One region of the Undibacterium sp. TC9W genome, then DNA from elsewhere that is predicted to be linked to it. Evidence: predicted binding sites of a transcription regulator. Region 1 holds the regulator's gene; each other region holds the start of a gene.
What was found. The regulator LexA, encoded in region 1, represses DNA repair genes until DNA is damaged. The targets are predictions, from matches to a motif close to ACTGTATNNNNATACAGT.
Positions count from the first base shown of each region.

Region 2: a site for LexA is predicted at 4,054-4,071, ahead of ACO0LN_RS27735 (VRR-NUC domain-containing protein). Genes of this name have one in related genera too.
Region 3: a site for LexA is predicted at 3,582-3,599, ahead of recA (recombinase RecA). Genes of this name have one in related genera too.

Region 1 is NZ_JBMPPJ010000005.1:333,845-339,674, reverse strand. Features, by position in the region: gene clpX (ATP-dependent Clp protease ATP-binding subunit ClpX) at 1-914, shown strand, start outside; gene lon (endopeptidase La) at 1,152-3,572, shown strand; gene lexA (transcriptional repressor LexA) at 3,780-4,436, opposite strand; gene rpsF (30S ribosomal protein S6) at 4,702-5,070, shown strand; gene priB (primosomal replication protein N) at 5,099-5,398, shown strand; gene rpsR (30S ribosomal protein S18) at 5,408-5,692, shown strand; gene rplI (50S ribosomal protein L9) at 5,719-5,830, shown strand, end outside.
Region 2 is NZ_JBMPPJ010000032.1:27,353-33,182, forward strand. Features, by position in the region: gene ACO0LN_RS27730 (helicase C-terminal domain-containing protein) at 103-2,361, opposite strand; gene ACO0LN_RS27735 (VRR-NUC domain-containing protein) at 2,358-4,028, opposite strand; gene ACO0LN_RS27740 (hypothetical protein) at 4,252-4,617, shown strand; gene ACO0LN_RS27745 (hypothetical protein) at 4,706-5,464, shown strand; gene ACO0LN_RS27750 (GIY-YIG nuclease family protein) at 5,507-5,830, opposite strand, start outside.
Region 3 is NZ_JBMPPJ010000036.1:7,706-13,535, reverse strand. Features, by position in the region: gene ACO0LN_RS28895 (aldo/keto reductase) at 12-1,028, opposite strand; gene ACO0LN_RS28890 (Gfo/Idh/MocA family protein) at 1,150-2,253, opposite strand; gene ACO0LN_RS28885 (LysR substrate-binding domain-containing protein) at 2,418-3,338, shown strand; gene recA (recombinase RecA) at 3,668-4,711, shown strand; gene recX (recombination regulator RecX) at 4,787-5,245, shown strand.

The DNA.
Region 1 (5,830 bases):
TGGTAGGTCCGACTGGCTCAGGTAAAACCCTGCTGGCGCAAACACTGGCACGCATGCTGAATGTGCCTTTCGTCATCGCCGATGCGACTACCCTGACTGAAGCTGGCTATGTTGGTGAAGACGTAGAAAACATCATTCAAAAATTGCTGCAAAATTGCAATTATGAAGTCGAGCGCGCGCAAAAAGGTATCGTTTATATCGATGAAATCGACAAGATTTCCCGTAAATCTGATAATCCATCCATTACCCGCGACGTGTCCGGTGAGGGCGTGCAACAGGCTCTGCTGAAGCTGGTTGAAGGTACGATGGCATCTGTACCGCCTCAGGGTGGCCGCAAGCATCCTAATCAGGATTTCATCCAGATTGATACCACCAACATCATGTTCATCTGCGGCGGCGCGTTTGATGGTCTGGCGAAGATCATTTCCGACCGTTCCGAGCGCAGTGGCATAGGGTTTTCTGCCAGCGTCAAGAGTCAGGCAGAAAAGAGCGCCAGCGAAGTCATGCAAGATGCTGAGCCGCAAGATTTGATCAAGTTCGGTCTTATCCCCGAGCTGGTTGGTCGTTTGCCTGTTATCGCCACTTTGAACGAACTGGACGAGGCTGCCCTGATCCAGATTCTGGTTGAGCCAAAAAATGCCCTGATCAAGCAATATGCAAAATTGCTGGAGATGGAAGGCACTGAGCTGGAAATTCGCCCAGCCGCTTTGCAGGCCATTGCCAAGAAAGCGATCATGCGTAAAACCGGTGCCCGTGGTTTGCGCTCCATCCTTGAGCATGCCTTGCTTGACATCATGTATGACTTGCCTAGCCACCAAAATGTGGAGAAGGTTGTTATTGATGAGAGTACGATCACTAATGGCGCAAAACCATTGCTGATTTACCATGAGCAGCCAAAAGTTTCCGGCGCCTGATGGCATTGTTTGCTTCGAAGTAACAAAAATGGGGACTTAACTCCCCATTTTTATTTATTTTGCCTTTTTTTTATTTGATTCGAAGTACAATGGTTTAACAAAACGATTCTGGCTTCAATCGTAAAGCTACCCGGAGAAGCTCTCTGAGTGGCTTTTTTTATTGTTTTTTTCCAGAATGGGCTTGTGTTTCCGCCCAGTGCGCCAACATTGTTAACCAGTATTTATGAAAGGTGCGCCATGACGACTACTCTGATTACCGAACAAACCCAATTGCCGTTGTTGCCACTGCGTGATGTCGTTGTATTCCCGCACATGGTAATCCCCCTGTTTGTGGGCCGCCCCAAATCCATTAAAGCCTTAGAAGCCGCCATGGATCAGGGTAAGAGCATCATGCTTGCCGCCCAAAAAGCCGCTGCCAAGGATGAGCCTTCGGCAGATGACATTTACGAAATTGGCTGTATTGCCAATATCCTGCAAATGCTGAAATTACCCGACGGTACCGTCAAGGTATTGGTCGAAGGTGCGCAACGTGCGCGCATCAGCAAGATCCATGATTCTGAATCGCATTTCTTTGCTGACCTGACACCTATCGCCGTCGATGAAGGTGATGAGTCAGAAGTCGAGGCTATGCGCCGTACTATCGTTCAGCAATTTGACCAGTACGTCAAACTGAACAAAAAAATCCCACCAGAAATTCTGGCATCCCTGTCTGGCATTGATGATGCTGGTCGCCTGGCTGATACCATCGCCGCGCACCTGCCTTTGAAGCTGGAACAAAAACAAGTCATCCTGGAAATTTTCAGTGTGGCAAAACGTCTTGAGCATTTACTCGGTCAGCTCGAAGGTGAGCTTGATATCCTGCAAGTCGAAAAACGTATCCGCGGTCGCGTCAAGCGCCAGATGGAAAAGTCCCAACGCGAGTATTATCTGAACGAGCAAGTCAAGGCGATACAAAAAGAGCTGGGCGAGGGCGAAGAGGGCGCTGATATTGACGAGCTGGAGAAAAAAATCCTGGCCGCCAAAATGCCTAAAGAGGCCCGCGACAAAGCACAGAATGAGTTGAAAAAACTCAAAATGATGTCGCCTATGTCGGCAGAAGCTACTGTCGTGCGTAATTACATCGATACCATCGTCAATTTGCCATGGAAGAAAAAATCCAAGGTCAACAATGATTTGACGAATGCTGAAAAAGTATTGGAAGACGAACACTTTGGCCTGGATAAGGTCAAAGAACGCATCCTGGAATATCTTGCAGTACAACAGCGCGTCGATAAGCTGAAAGCACCTATCTTGTGTCTGGTAGGTCCTCCAGGTGTGGGTAAAACCTCGCTGGGGCAGTCCATCGCCCGTGCCACGAACCGCAAGTTTGTGCGCATGGCCTTGGGTGGCGTGCGTGATGAGGCAGAAATTCGCGGTCATCGCCGTACTTACATAGGCTCCATGCCGGGCAAGATTTTGCAAAGTCTGTCCAAGGTTGGTGTGCGTAATCCTCTGTTCCTGTTGGATGAAGTCGATAAGATGGGTGCCGATTTCCGCGGTGATCCTTCATCGGCTTTGCTGGAGGTATTGGACCCTGAGCAAAATCACACTTTCTCGGACCACTATATCGAAGTCGATTTCGATTTGTCCGACGTCATGTTTGTGGCGACGTCCAACTCCTACAATATCCCGCCAGCTTTGCTGGACAGGATGGAGGTGATACGTCTGTCAGGTTATACCGAAGATGAAAAAACCAGCATTGCACAGCGTTATTTATTGCCTAAGCAAATCAAGAACAATGGTTTGAAAGAAGGCGAAATTACTGTGGCTGAGAGTGCAATACGCGACATCATTCGCTATTACACCCGTGAAGCTGGCGTGCGTTCGCTGGAAAGGGAAATCTCCAAGATTTGCCGCAAGGTCGTGAAAATGCTCTTGCTGAAAAAGACCGAGAAAAAAGCCACGGTCAATTCAAAAAATCTGGACAAGTACCTGGGTGTGCGCCGCTATGACTTTGGTGTTGCCGTCAAGGATAACCAGATTGGTCAGGTAGTTGGCTTGGCCTGGACTGAAGTTGGTGGTGATCTATTGACCATAGAAGCTGTAAACATGCCAGGTAAAGGTGGCGTCATCCGCACAGGTACTTTGGGCGATGTCATGAAAGAATCGATAGAAGCAGCCCGCACAGTGGTACGCAGCCGCGCCAAGCGTCTGGGTATCAAGGCGGATGTGTTCGAGAAGAGTGATATCCATATCCACGTACCAGAAGGTGCAACACCAAAAGATGGTCCATCTGCCGGTATTGCCATGACGACTGCTCTGGTCTCAGTGTTTACTGGCATCCCGGTTCGTGCTGATGTTGCCATGACAGGTGAAATCACCTTGCGTGGTGAAGTATTGCCTATCGGTGGCCTAAAAGAGAAATTGCTGGCTGCTCATCGTGGTGGTATCAAAACAGTATTGATACCTGAGGAAAATGCCAAGGATCTGGCTGAGATCCCGGACAATGTCAAAAACAAACTGGAAATCATCCCGGTACGCTGGATAGACAAGGTCCTGGAAATTGCACTGGAAACTCAGCCTGTTCCTTTGGTGGATGAGCCTGTTTCTGTGGCGGCTGCAACGCCGGCTACAGCGCCGACGGAAACTCCTGCAGACACGACGGTTGTTAAGCACTAAGTTTTTGAAGTAACAGCTCGTTGCTCTGAAATGAAAAACGTCCGGAAAGTCCGGACGTTTTTTTATGCCTGTCGCTTATCTCGCCTGAGAGTGAGTCACTTAATGGGAGGATGTAAGGTGGGCTTGTCAGCAGGCAGAAGCAAATAAGCTTGAGATTCTGCCCGGGCGTGAAGTAAACGAGAGGGTAAAATCACGCCCAGGCTGACCTCAAACCCAATTGCGCATGAGGCCGACAGCCAGGCCTTCCAGCGCGAAATCTTCTCCTGCGTCACCAATCTTGATGACAGGGTAATCCGGGTTCTCTGGCATCAGTTCTATCAGGTTGCCAGTTTTTTTATAGCGTTTGACGGTCACATCATCACCGAGGCGGGCGACGACGATCTGCCCATTGCGGGCACTGTCTGCCTTTTTAACCGCCAGCAAGTCGCCATCAAGTATGCCAGCGTCACGCATGGACATGCCACGTACCTTCAGTAAAAAGTCTGGTTTGGCAGAGAACAGGGCGGGATCTACGTGGTAAGTAGACTCAATATGTTCACTTGCCAGTATCGGCGAGCCGGCTGCAACCCGGCCAACCAGTGGCAGGGCTAGTTGCAGCAGAGCAGGGTGGGGCAAGGCCAGTTGCTTGCCTGTGATATGGCTAGACAACTCTGACTCCAACAAACGTATGCCGCGTGAAGTGCCAGCAGCAATTTCTATAACGCCTTTGCGTGCGAGGGCCTGCAGATGTTCTTCTGCCGCATTGGTCGAGCGAAACCCCAGTTCTGTCGCAATCTCGGCACGGGTGGGAGGAAAGCCCGTGTTTTGAATGGCATCTTTGATCAGGTTCAGGATTTGTTCCTGGCGGGAAGTAAGTTTGAGCATGGCGTTTTCTAGTGTTAAGGTGCTGTATATACAAGCAGTCTGTATTTTTATACAGTAAAGCTGAATATGCAAGTCAAAATGAGCGCAATTACTGAGAAATGTGAAAAAAATACCTCATTTACCTTGAGGAATTGGCAGATAAATTGCCTAAGTCACTGATCTAATTGATCAATATGAAAAACTAGGTTATTATTGTCGGCTTTCCTCTTCCCGCACTCGTCTTGACGCCGAGGCGGGCTATTTTTATTGTCCACAAGGAGAATATATGCGTCATTATGAAATCGTATTTATCGTACATCCAGATCAGAGCGAGCAAGTTCCTGCAATGATCGAGCGCTACAAGGCAAGTGTTGTAGCCCGTGGTGGTCAAATCCACCGCGTTGAAGACTGGGGCCGTCGTCAATTGGCTTACATGATTCAAAAACTGGCAAAAGCACACTATGTTTGCTTGAACATCGAATGCGATGCTGAAACTCTGCTCGAGTTGGAAACAGCATTCAAATTCAACGATGCTGTCTTGCGTCACCTGACAGTCAAATTGAAAAAAGCAGAAACAACACCTTCTCCTATGATGAAAGCTGTTCAGAAAGAAGATGCTGCAAAAGCGCAACGTGTTGAAGCGCCTGCTGCTTAATAATTGACAAAGGTCGCGTAAAAAAATAGTGAATCAGCTGAAGCTCGTAGCCCGGATTGTGGAAAAAAGCGCATTGCGCTACACCCCGGCCGGTATCCCGATAGCTTCTGCTACCTTGATGCATAGCTCAGAAACTCGTGAGGCGAACACAGTTCGGCAGGTCGAGTTTGAGATTTCTGCGATGGCTGCTGGTGAAATATCACAGCGTTTTGCAGAAATTGCCCTGGAGTATCCCATGGAATTCACCGGTTTTTTAGCGCGCAAAAATCGCAATAGCAAAAGTCTCGTTTTTCACGTCACTGAATTCGAGACACATTTACTAGATTAGGAGCCAAAAATGGCATTCGGTAAAAAATTCGACAAAAGCAAATTGAAGCAAAAGCGTCAACAACAAAACCCTTTGTTCAAACGCAAAAAATTCTGCCGCTTCACAGCAGCACATGTAGAAAAAGTTGACTACAAAGACATCGACACACTGAAAGATTTCGTGCAAGAAAACGGCAAAATCATGCCAGCGCGTTTGACCGGTACAAAAGCGCTGTATCAACGTCAAGTAGATACTGCAATCAAACGTGCACGTTACCTCGCGTTGCTGCCATACACTGATTTGCACACAGCGTAATTGACGACAAGGTAAAGGAGAAAAATATGCAAGTTATTCTGTTGGATAAAGTCGTTAATCTCGGCAATCTGGGTGATGTAGTTCGTGTTAAAGACGGCTATGCACGTAACTTTTTGATTCCACAACGTATGGCTCGTC
Region 2 (5,830 bases), on a different contig from region 1:
GTTTAAATAACATAAACGTTTGCAGAGGCAGAGTGTTGGGCCGGGCCTCGCTAGGCTGGTAAACCGTAGCCCAACCTACGAAGGGGCAAAAATACAATTGCGTCAATCCACCACCCACCACCCCGGCAACAAAGCCAGCACATCGCCCCGCCCAAACCTGTCATCAATCAAATACACCACCCCCTGATCATCCGTCTGCCGTATGACCCGCCCGGCTGCCTGCACCACCTTCTGCAAGCCAGGATAAAGATAAGCATAGTCATACCCCGACCCAAATATCTTATCCATGCGCAGTTTGATTTGCTCATTGATGGGATTGATTTGCGGCAAACCCAGCGTGGCAATGAACGCACCAATCAGCCGCGCACCAGGCAAATCAATACCTTCACCAAATGAGCCACCCAGCACAGCGAAAGCAATCCCCTGGCTATCATCAGTAAATTGCGCCAGGAAGTCTTCACGATCCACCTCATTCATACGCCGGGTTTGCAAGCGCACAGGGATATCAGGATGCTGATTAATAAAGCTGCTGCTGACCTGCTCAAGATAATCAAAGCTGCTAAAGAAGGCCAGATAATTGCCAGGCTGCGCATGATACTGCCGCGCCATCAATGCCACGATAGGGGCAACAGAGCGGGCGCGATCGGCATAGCGGGTAGAGACACTGTCCACCACATGCACCTGCAACTGATCAGCAGAGAAGGGCGATTCCACATCCACCCAAGCTGTGCCCTCTGGCATACCTAGCGTGTCGCAATAATAATTCCAGGGGCTGAGCGTGGCCGAGAACAGGGCTGTGGTATGGCTGGCCGCAAAACGCGGCGTCAAAAAAGCCGCTGGCACGATATTGCGTATGCAGAGCGTCGATGTGCCATGCGCTTTGCTGACATCGAATATCGAATGATCAGCAAAGCTTTCTGCCAGACGGTTGAACAGCAAGGCATCCAGATAAAACTGCTGCAAATCTGGCGCTAACTGGCTGGGGTTGTCAGCAAAGTAAAGACCAATTTCTGTGCATAGCCTCGTTATCGCGGCCAGCAGTTTTTCTGGTATCTCGGCATGAGGCTGGTAATCAGCCTCCTGCTCTTTTTCCAGTTGCAGCCAGGCGCGATACAAGCTGTCCAAAGTTTTCTTGAGTGCTGGCGGCGGTGTCTTGCGCAAGCGCTTCAGGCTATCGCGTTGCAGCTCTGCGCTATACATCTGCCGCGCCCGCGTCACCATATTGTGCGCCTCATCCACCAGCACAGCCACGCGCCAGTTGTTGACTATCGTTAAACCATGCAGCAAAGCATAGAGATCGAAATAATAGTTATAGTCGCCTATGATGACATCGGCCCAGCGTGCCATTTCTATGCCCAGATAATAAGGGCAAACCTGGTGAGCGAGAGCAACGTTGCGCAAGCCTTCTTTGTCCAGCAATTGCTGTTCAGCAGCGGCAGCACGCGCAGCAGGCAGGCGGTCGTAAAAGCCTTTGGCCAACGGGCAGGCATCACCGTGACAAGCCGCTTCAGGATATTCACAGGCCTTGGTCTTGGCGACCAGTTCCAGCGTGCGCAAGCCCATGCTTGGCGTGCTGTTCTGGATGTTGCCCAGCGCATGCAAAGCCAGTTGCCGCCCCGATGTTTTTGCTGCCAGATAAAAAATCTTGTCCAGCTTATGTTCAGCAGTGGCCTTTAACAGAGGGAACAAACTGCCTATGGTCTTGCCTATGCCAGTCGGTGCTTGCGCCAGCAGACAACAGCCGCGCGTGCTGGCTTTGTACATCGCTTCGGCCAGTTGCCTTTGCCCTGGCCGGAATGTCGCATGCGGAAAAACCATGTCAGCCAAAGCCAGATCACGCGCAGCACGGTGAGCTACTTCCTGCTCTGCCCAGGCGATAAACCGGCCACACAGCAAAGCAAAAAAATCTGCCAGTTCAGCAGCAGCCAAGTCCTGCTGCAGCACCGTTTCTTTCTGACTTTGTATATTGAAATACACCAGCGCCACACTGATCTTTTGCAAGCCCAGTTTCTGGCAAAGCAAATGTCCATACACCTTGGCCTGCGCCCAATGCAAATGGCGGTGGTTGTCTGGCATGGCACGCAAGTCGCCCAGATAGGTCTTGATTTCTTCAACCTGCTGCAAGTCGGGGTCATAACCATCAGCACGGCCACGCACATGCAAGCTGCCATGCTGACCTTCCAGCTTCACTTCACGCTGGTAGCTGCTGTTCCTGCGTAAGGCCACTGTTGCATGCCCGGCCATACCTTGCTCGGCAGTGGGTGAGGGGGTAAAGCGCAAATCCAGGTCACCTTGCTTGGCCGTGAATTCGCACAGGGCACGCACGGCGACGGTATAACTGGCGGTGCTCTCACTGCTCACTGTTCAGCCTCTTGCCACTCAAGGTAGCACACTGTCACAGGCATATCATGCGTGGCACAAAAGTCCAGCCAGCGCTTCTGGTTATCCTGCAGCTTATCGCCAGGGCCTTTGACCTCTATCATCTGGTAACGCTGCTCATGCGGCCAAAACTGTATCAAGTCAGGAAAGCCGTTGCGATTGGCGCCTATGTCCAGCAAGATGCGCTCAAAACTATGCTTTAGATGCTGCGCTGGTATGCAGGCCAGCGCCATCTCCAGCAAGTCTTCAGACAACACACTCCAGAACACAAAAGGCGACTGCAAACCAGACTTGGCCGCATAAGTTTGCCGTATGGTCTGGCGATAAGCACCTGTATCAAGCTGCGCAAAACAGGTGGCAAAATCATCCGCCCGCCGCGCCTGAAAATCAACACTCAACAAATCCGTAGGCCCACGCTGGAAAGGGTGAAAAAACGCCCCCGGTATCGCCTTGAAAATCACAGGCCAGCACAACAAACCAAACAGAGAATTGATAAGCGCATTCTCCACATAAAACACCGGCGCATCATCACTATGCAAATGATCACGCACTACATACTCGACCACATAATCTTCTTGTGGAAATGGCAGGCGCAAGGCCTGTTCTATTGGAGGCTTGCCAGCCGCTTTGGCAATTTTGGCCAGCCCCAGCTTGCGACTAAGCCGCGGTGCAATACGCAATATCTGCTGATGCTCTGCCTCACTCTCAGGCGCTTGCTGCGCCAGCGTCAGCAAATCATATGCAGCCTGCGTCTGTTCGCTTTTCTCCAGCACACGTATGGCCCGCAAGCGCGCACCAGGGTAAGTGCAGCCCGCATACACCTGCTGCGCCAGCGCCCAATCCTTTTGCTTTTCAAGGTGTTCACCAATCTGGTACAGCAAGCGGTTGCGGCGGCTGGCAATCCAGGCATTGTCCAAGTCATGCAAACCAGTCGCAGCCAGTTGCGCCAACACCTCAGGCACAGGCTGCTCCGCATGAAAAGCCTCACGGCAGGCATGCAAAGCCAGATAAGCATCTATATCCGCTCGCTTGCCAAAGCCACGCGAGGCAGCAGAAAATTCCACCTTCTCATACTGGAAAATACCCAGGTCAGACAACACAAACTCAGACCAGTCCTGATACAGATTGCCAAAAAACAGCAGCCGCAAACGGTCACACAAATCCTTGTTCAGCACTTGATAAGCCACATCGTCCACGGTACCCAAAGCGCCCGCACACCAGCCAGAAAAAGCCTGGCTACCCGTACGCCGCAAGCTAAACAAGCCCAGTTGCTCAGCCTTGGGCAATTTCTTTTCAGCAGGCGTCATCGCCAACACCAGCGCCAGCTCAGGTTTTTGCAGCAAATCAAACAAGCCAGCAATATCGACCACAGGATCAGCCTGCACCCAGTGCACATCCACCAGCGCCTGCATGGCCGCCCTGGCCTCACCAATCTCGCCATACACCAGCTTGCTGGCCCTGAACACGCAACCCTTGCGCATCACCATCCGCACAAACAAAGCCCGCGACGGTTGCGGCAGGCTACCAAACTGCGCTATAAACGCCTGCTCATCACCCGCCAACAAATCCGCATAGCGCCCACCCACCCAGTCCAGCACGGCCTGGAAGTTTTCAAGGTAGTAAAAAGGATTATCCAGATTGGCAAGCATGGGGCAGGGGAGTAGCGTTTAAATAACTGTATATGCATACAGTTTAACGCAATGTAAGAGCCGCAGTAAACCAACAAGCTAAATTGCTGGCTTAAGCGTTTACAATAACGGCTTGAAACCCCTTCCCCTTCAAGGGGAAGGCAGGGATGGGGATGGGTTTCCATCGCAGACCCAGTAGCAATTTAACCACTGAATCCCACCCAAACGCCAAAGAAGACAAAAAATGAACAAAGCCGAAGCCATCCAAATCGCCAACGATTCCCTGCAAGCCAACGTCCTCAACGAAGGCAACACCCAATTCTCCCAAGTCGTCCGCTACGGCACCGACGAAGGCTGGTGGCTCAACATCCCCCTGACCAACTTCAGAAAAGAAAACCACTTCCTCATCTGCAGCGAAAAAGCCAAAATCATCCGCCACCTGACGATCAAAGCCAACAACATCCTGAGCCCCGCCACCAAGTTCCGCGTCAAGGACGGCATCGCCGACATCTTCATCTCATCCGCCAACCCCAAACGCCTGACCGATGTGCTGCAAGGCGGCAGCAAATACAGTTTTAATAAGCATTTGGTGGATGAGCATAGGTATTAGTCTATTATGATTGACTAGATATTGTAAAAATATAATTGCAATTAAATTAATGTTAATATGTCATTTCATAAATTACTAAAATTTAGAAATGACGAAAGCAAAATTTCTCAATAGCAAAAAATCAGATCCAACGGAAGTCATCAAGAAATTACACTTGATGAAACCAGTCAAGTCGAAACTGAATGAGACGAACGTTGAACGATGGTGCATGAAGATTTCGAATTTCATGCTTATCTTCGCTACGTTGATGCTGATAATTTTGGGCGGCTTTGTCTTGTGGAACAATTATGTTCGACCACTGAATGAAACTGAAAAAGCGGTTTTACTGCTTTTTGCAGCATTAACGATGACATTGCCACTTTTCTCGATGATATTGAGTATTGTTTCAAATATCTGGGCTTTGTACAGTTTTCAAAATAATTCATTAGAATATTTTCTTAACGAAATCAAAAATGATCATCAGCATTTGGATGAATTGACGTCGTTTGCAAAAGTGGATCTGGAAGACGCACTAAAAATTATTCAACTTAAGATTACAAGAATAAGAAATAGGATGGGGTTTTTTATCGGGGGCCCAGATAAAGTAGCCTTGTTCTCATTGGCTACAATGGCATGGTCGATTCTTAAAGAATTTTCTGCTAAAGAAAAAAATGCCCCTACTTTATCAATTCTTCAATCTGGATTTTCGCTTACTACTTTGCTGCAATATGCCGCAGCTTTTTTTGCGGGGATAGCCATCGGTGCAATATTGTTACATCGACATTTGCAGCGATACATCTATCAGACTGAATTGCTGGAAATGGCAATTGCGCGAAAAGAACAAAACTTACCAGTTGAAGATAATTAACTTGAGTTTGATTGAATGGCGATATGTGAATTAATGAATGCATCAAACCCAAACTTCATCAAGATACGTCGCCGCCAGCAGCTTGTCACGCAAGGCGTAGCGAGACGACTGCATATTAACCTCGCTGGTATCGGTACGTGGTATGGGCTTAATAGCGATTGCTGCGTGCTTTAGATTGATCATGTACTTGCCAGTGTCGTTGTAAGGAACGATAGTATCAATTTCAGCAATATGTGTAATCGCCGCGACAGGCGCAACCTGGTAGGCGGCGATGTATTTTAATTTTGGGATTTGTTTGGCGTTGATCCGCACAGCAAACCAGCGGTTTTTATTCAAAAACTGCTCTTTAAAACCATCTTCACGCGC
Region 3 (5,830 bases), on a different contig from region 1:
CAGCGCCTCTGCTAGCTCGGGTGGCGGCTGGCACGCCCTAGCAGCCAGCCAGGATATTCGATCGGGAGTCTACTGACGGAGTCAAGCGCCAAAATATCTGCGTCATCCAGAATAATCTCGGTCGCTTTGATGTTCTCCTTCAGTTGCTCGACCCGCTTTGCTCCGATGAGTACGGTCGATACAAGGGGCTGTTTCAATAGCCAGGCAATAGCCACCTGAGCAGGACTTTGCCCGTGCTTCTCTGCGACCGATTGCAGAACTGGAATGAGCTGTTCGCCGCGAACGCGATCAATTGGCGGAAAATCCAGTTCGGTCTGCCTGCCGCCCTCGTGATTGCCGCCGCTGGAATATTTGCCGGTCAGGTATCCTCCCGCAAGGGGACTCCAAACCATGAGGCCGACGCGCTCCGACGTGAGTAATGGAACAATCTCGCGCTCAAGCTCGCGCCCCACGAGGGAGTAGTAGGCCTGTAGCGACGTTATCGGCGCGAGGTGGCGGGAATCGGCGATGCCGATCGACTTCATGATCTGCCATGCAGCCCAGTTCGAAACCCCGATGTAGCGGACGTCGCCGGCACGCACTAGGGTATCAAAAGCTTCGAGCGTCTCCTGGATTGGAGTCAAGGGGTCGAATCCATGAAGTTGATAGAGGTCGATATGGTCCATTCCCAGCCTTTTCATGCTTGCACGGCACTCGGCCAAAATGTGCCGACGCGATGCCCCCTGCCGGTTTGGACCCTCGCCCATGGAGCCAAAGACCTTCGTGGCGATGACAACGTCATCACGCGCCACACCAAGGTTCTTGAGCGAACGGCCCAGTATTTCTTCGCTGCGTCCATCGGCGTAGATGTTGGCTGTATCGAAAAGGTTGATACCCGCGTCGAGAGCGACTTCTATCAAGGCGTCTGCCTCGTCCTGACCTAGTTTGCCGACCTTGCCCCAAAGTCCCTCGGTGCCGCCAAACGTCATGGCGCCGAAGGATAACTCCGAGACAAACAGGCCGCTGTTTCCAAATTTTCGCATTCGCATAACACACCTCCTTAGTTTCTATCTGGTAGGGTAATTGTTCGAGGGAGCACACATTCACCTGAATCCCCCAAAGTCGGTGCCGTGCCAAAATAAGCACCGAGATGGGAGGCGAATAATTTGATCAATACAGGTTTCTCTGCCGCTCGCCGGTCTGAGCTGCCCGTTCAACTGCGGCAACGAGCCTGCTGTTGTGCGCGGCGTGGCCAAAGCCTGGCGTATCGTAGGTGCCAGCCGCGAGATCGCGGGCGAGGGAGGCATAGACTTCCCCTACATTGATCGCGGCTCCGGCCCAGAAATCGGCGGCGGTTGGACCGACACCAGACGCCACTGGCGCGTCAGGCGCGTCGAACGTGACGCTTGCCGAAAGCGTTAGGTCTCCGACCTGGACACCGGCCAGGTGGTTGCCGGTGATCTTCAGCCACCCCTCGGAACCGCGAATCTCAAAAGTGAAGCTCGCCTCCTGTGGCGCCACGTTGGCGAGAACTTGCACCGACACTGGCGCACCGCTGGCGGTCTTGGCGATGAGGTCGACGTGGTCCGGGACTTCTCGAACGGATGTCTCGCCGGTATCGACGATTTCGATGTCATGCCAGAGCAGCTCCGTACGTGCGTCCACCTCGACGATGTTTCCGAGCACAGCCTCGATGACGTCAAGTACATGTCCGGTCGTGATCGTCAGGAAGCTCGCCCCGGATGCAGCCTTGTTGAAATAGTCATAGTTACTTGGCGATTGGGGACCATAACCGAATGTAGTCGCATTAACACGCGCCGACAGCAAGCGACCGAGCTTTCCAGCGGTCACCAGCTCTGCCGCACGGCGGACGGCGGGACTATGGCGTCCTTGCAAGCCAATAGCTGTGTGCAACGATCCGACTGCGGCCGCCATTTCTTCGGCCTCGGCAACCGTTACACCTAGTGGCGACTCACAATATACAGTCTTGCCAGCCTTTAGGGCGGCAACCACGAGTTTCTTGTGCTCTGGCACTTTCACGGCGATAGTGACGACGTCGATGGTTTCGTCACTGATCAGTGCATAGGGATCAGCATACCAGCGCTCCGCCCCAAAGGTCTCGGCCGCTGTCTTTGCGCTCTCTTCCCGGCGTGTAGCTACTGCGGCGAGTACCAGCCCGGGCTGCGACTGAATAGCAGGGATATGGGAGGCACCCGCCCAACTAGCCTTCGTATCCGCACCGATAATGCCTATGCGTAGCTGTTTTAATGTCATGCTAAATACTCCTAATGGATGAAAGTTAAAGTGGTAGTCGAGGATCGGAAAGGTACTCGCCCGCTTCTAGATTCCTAACTATGTGACAATGTTACCCTCCGGATTCAAGCACTGTAAGGTGGAAATCCAAGCATAAGTGGTAAGCCATAGTTTACAATCAGGTAATGGACCCATCGCTGCTTCCCTCACTTGCCTGGTTCGCCCACATCGCCCACCACGGTAGCTTCACTCGCGCTGCTGAAGAAATGGGTTTGTCCCGGGCTGCCCTGTCACAGAATCTCAAATCTCTCGAACGTCAACTCGGTGTGAGACTTCTCAATCGCACCACCCGCCATATGTCTTTGACGGAGGACGGACAGAAGCTGTTCGACACGCTAAGGCCCGCTTTGCGTGACATCGAATATGTGATCCAGACGATGGGTGACACGCGCGATGCACCTTCTGGTATGGTCCGGATCAATACATCGCGGTTGGCAGCGAAAGCTCTGATAGAACCCCATCTTGCTGAGTTCCAGGAGCGCTACCCAAAGATCACTCTCGAACTTGTCATGGCAGACTCGCTGTCGAACATCATTGCCGAAGGCTTTGACGCTGGCATCCGCTTGGGGCAAGGCCTGGCCGAACATGTCGTTGCCATTCCCCTCACTCCAGCCCTGTCCATGGCAGTGGTGGCCTCACCCGCCTATCTGGCGCGCAATGGTGAGCCAATGATCCCTGGGGATCTTGCAAAGCACAACTGCATCAACTATCGGTTTTCGGGCACAGGTGCCATGCACGACTGGGATTTTACCGAGCCTGGAGAAAATGGCCGCCACTTTACACAAATGGTGACTGGACGGCTAACGACCAACGATGACCAGAGCATGACTCGGATGGCGCTGCAGGGGCTTGGATTGATTCAGATCGTCGACGTCGCGGTTCAGAAACCCCTGTCTGAAGGGCTCCTGGTTCGGGTTCTGAGCAATTGGACCTACAAACACGCCGCCTTCTACTTGTACACGCCCTCCCGAGAACACATGGCACCGAAGGTGCGTGCGCTGATCGATTTTCTAGTCGAGAAGCGTGAGGAAATATCGCTTCTCTAGAGATTGTCATCTATTATTTGGCCGAGCGAACCTGTCGCATAACATCCTGCGCGTAATGCAACTGCTAATGCCTATTACTATGCAATCACTGGCACTAAAGCCATTTTCGACGGCAAGCATACAGAGCAATAAAGTTCAGAGTTAAGTGGATTTCGACAAATGAGTAATAATTGGTTGACTGCCAATACTTCGCTGTAAAATCCCCCGTTCAGCAATCAATGCAAAAAGTCGCTTGCATAAATCACTGTTTTTTTATACAGTACTGCAAATCGCAGGAAATTAAGCCAGTATTCCTTTTTCCACCCGCCGCTTATTGAATGAAAGAATGTATGGACGATAAGAAACCAGAAAATGCCTCAGAAAAAGCAAAGGCACTTGCAGCAGCGCTGGCACAGATAGAAAAGCAGTTTGGTAAAGGTTCGGTCATGCGTATGGCCGACGGTGAAGTGGTGGAAGAGGTGCAGGTTGTTTCTACTGGCTCCCTGGGCCTGGATATCGCACTGGGTGTTGGTGGCTTGCCACGTGGCCGCGTCGTTGAGATTTACGGTCCTGAATCTTCTGGTAAAACCACATTGACGCTGCAGGCGATTGCTGAAATGCAAAAGTTGGGCGGTACTTGTGCGTTTATTGATGCTGAGCATGCGCTGGACGTTGGATATGCGCAAAAACTGGGTGTGAATCTGTCTGATTTGCTGATTTCCCAGCCTGATACAGGTGAGCAAGCACTGGAAATTACCGATGCGCTGGTACGTTCCGGCAGTGTCGACCTGGTTGTGATTGACTCGGTCGCGGCCTTGACGCCACGTGCCGAGATTGAAGGGGATATGGGTGATTCTTTGCCTGGCTTGCAAGCACGTTTGATGTCCCAGGCTTTGCGTAAGCTGACAGGTAGTATCAAGCGTACCAATACGCTGGTGATCTTTATTAACCAGATCCGTATGAAGATTGGTGTCATGTTTGGTAGTCCTGAAACCACGACAGGCGGTAATGCGCTGAAGTTTTATGCTTCCGTACGTCTGGATATCCGCCGTACTGGCTCTATCAAGTCCGGTGATGAAGTGGTGGGTAATGAAACCAAGGTCAAGGTTGTCAAGAACAAGGTCGCGCCACCATTTAAAGAAGCTCACTTTGACATCATGTATGGCGAAGGTACTTCACGCGAAGGTGAGATTCTGGATCTGGCAGCTGATGCCAAGATCATAGAAAAAGCCGGTGCCTGGTATAGTTATAATGGCGAACGTATTGGCCAGGGTAAGGACAATGCACGTACTTATCTGAAAGAGCGTCCCGAGCTGTCATTTGAAATTGAAAACAAAGTGCGCTTGCATCTGGGTGTGCCTTTGTTGATGCCGTCGGCAGTGACGGCTGAATAAGTTTTAACAACGTTAGCACCATAGTCTTGAATCATGCCGGTTGGTAGCTACCAACCGGCATTTTGCTTTTAAAGTATGAAGAAACCAACCATTAGCCTGAAAGCCCGCGCCTTGCGCTATTTATCTATGCGTGAACATAGCCGCATGGAGCTGGAGCGTAAGCTGGCACGCTATGCGGAAGAGGGTGATGACGTGGCTGCCGTGCTGGATTTTCTGGAGGCGGCCAAGTATTTATCTGGTGAGCGGTTTTCTGAATCTTTGGTTAACCGGCGGCAGATGAGGTTTGGCAATAACCGCATTTTGGCGGAACTGCAAAGCCATGGCCTGGATGCGCAGGATATCGAAAACGTTAAAGAAGATTTAAAAGAGTCTGAGGTAGAGAGGGCGGTTCAGGTCTTGCACAGGAAATTCCGGCATGCGCCGCAAGATCATCAGGAAAAAATGAAGCAGGCGGCATTTTTGCAGCAGCGGGGGTTTTCCAGCAGGGCGACGCAGGCGGCCATGCGGATGTCGCGGGATGAGGATGTGGAGTAAATGCAGGGTAACGGCATACTCAAGCAGTGTCGCCCCGGTGCAGGCTGGGGCTCAGCGGCGTTGCTTGATTTTGTTTGTCCTTGATTTATTTGTATAGACTCAAGAATCTTGAAAAAGGCTGCGGTAGATTTGGTTCTAAAGATGTTAACACGATGAACTCCTGCCTGCGTACACCGCTGTCCGGAATAATGTTTTTGACAGACAATAACGAGTAAATTCGCTCCCTTTCAAGGGTATGTCGTCGGGGTGTAACAAAGCATGCTTTGTTCCGACAGAATCTAAGTCGCCTATAAGCGGCGCAGTGGACGGCTTAGGGTGGGGATGGGTTTAGGTCGATTGACGATAGACGAATTTGCGTCGGAAACCCATCCCCATCCCAACCATTCCACCGCGCCGCTTGCAAGCGGCTTAGATATTTGTGGCACAAAGCTTCGCTTTGCGAATTCCCGCAAATCTCCCCTTGAAGGGGGGGAGCTTCAAGCATGACCGTTTGCAAATAATATTCATTTGCAAAATTAAGTCTCATACTCAGAAAAATCGCTACGAAACTGCTTGTACTTGAGGTACAAAACGAGTCAAGGCAAT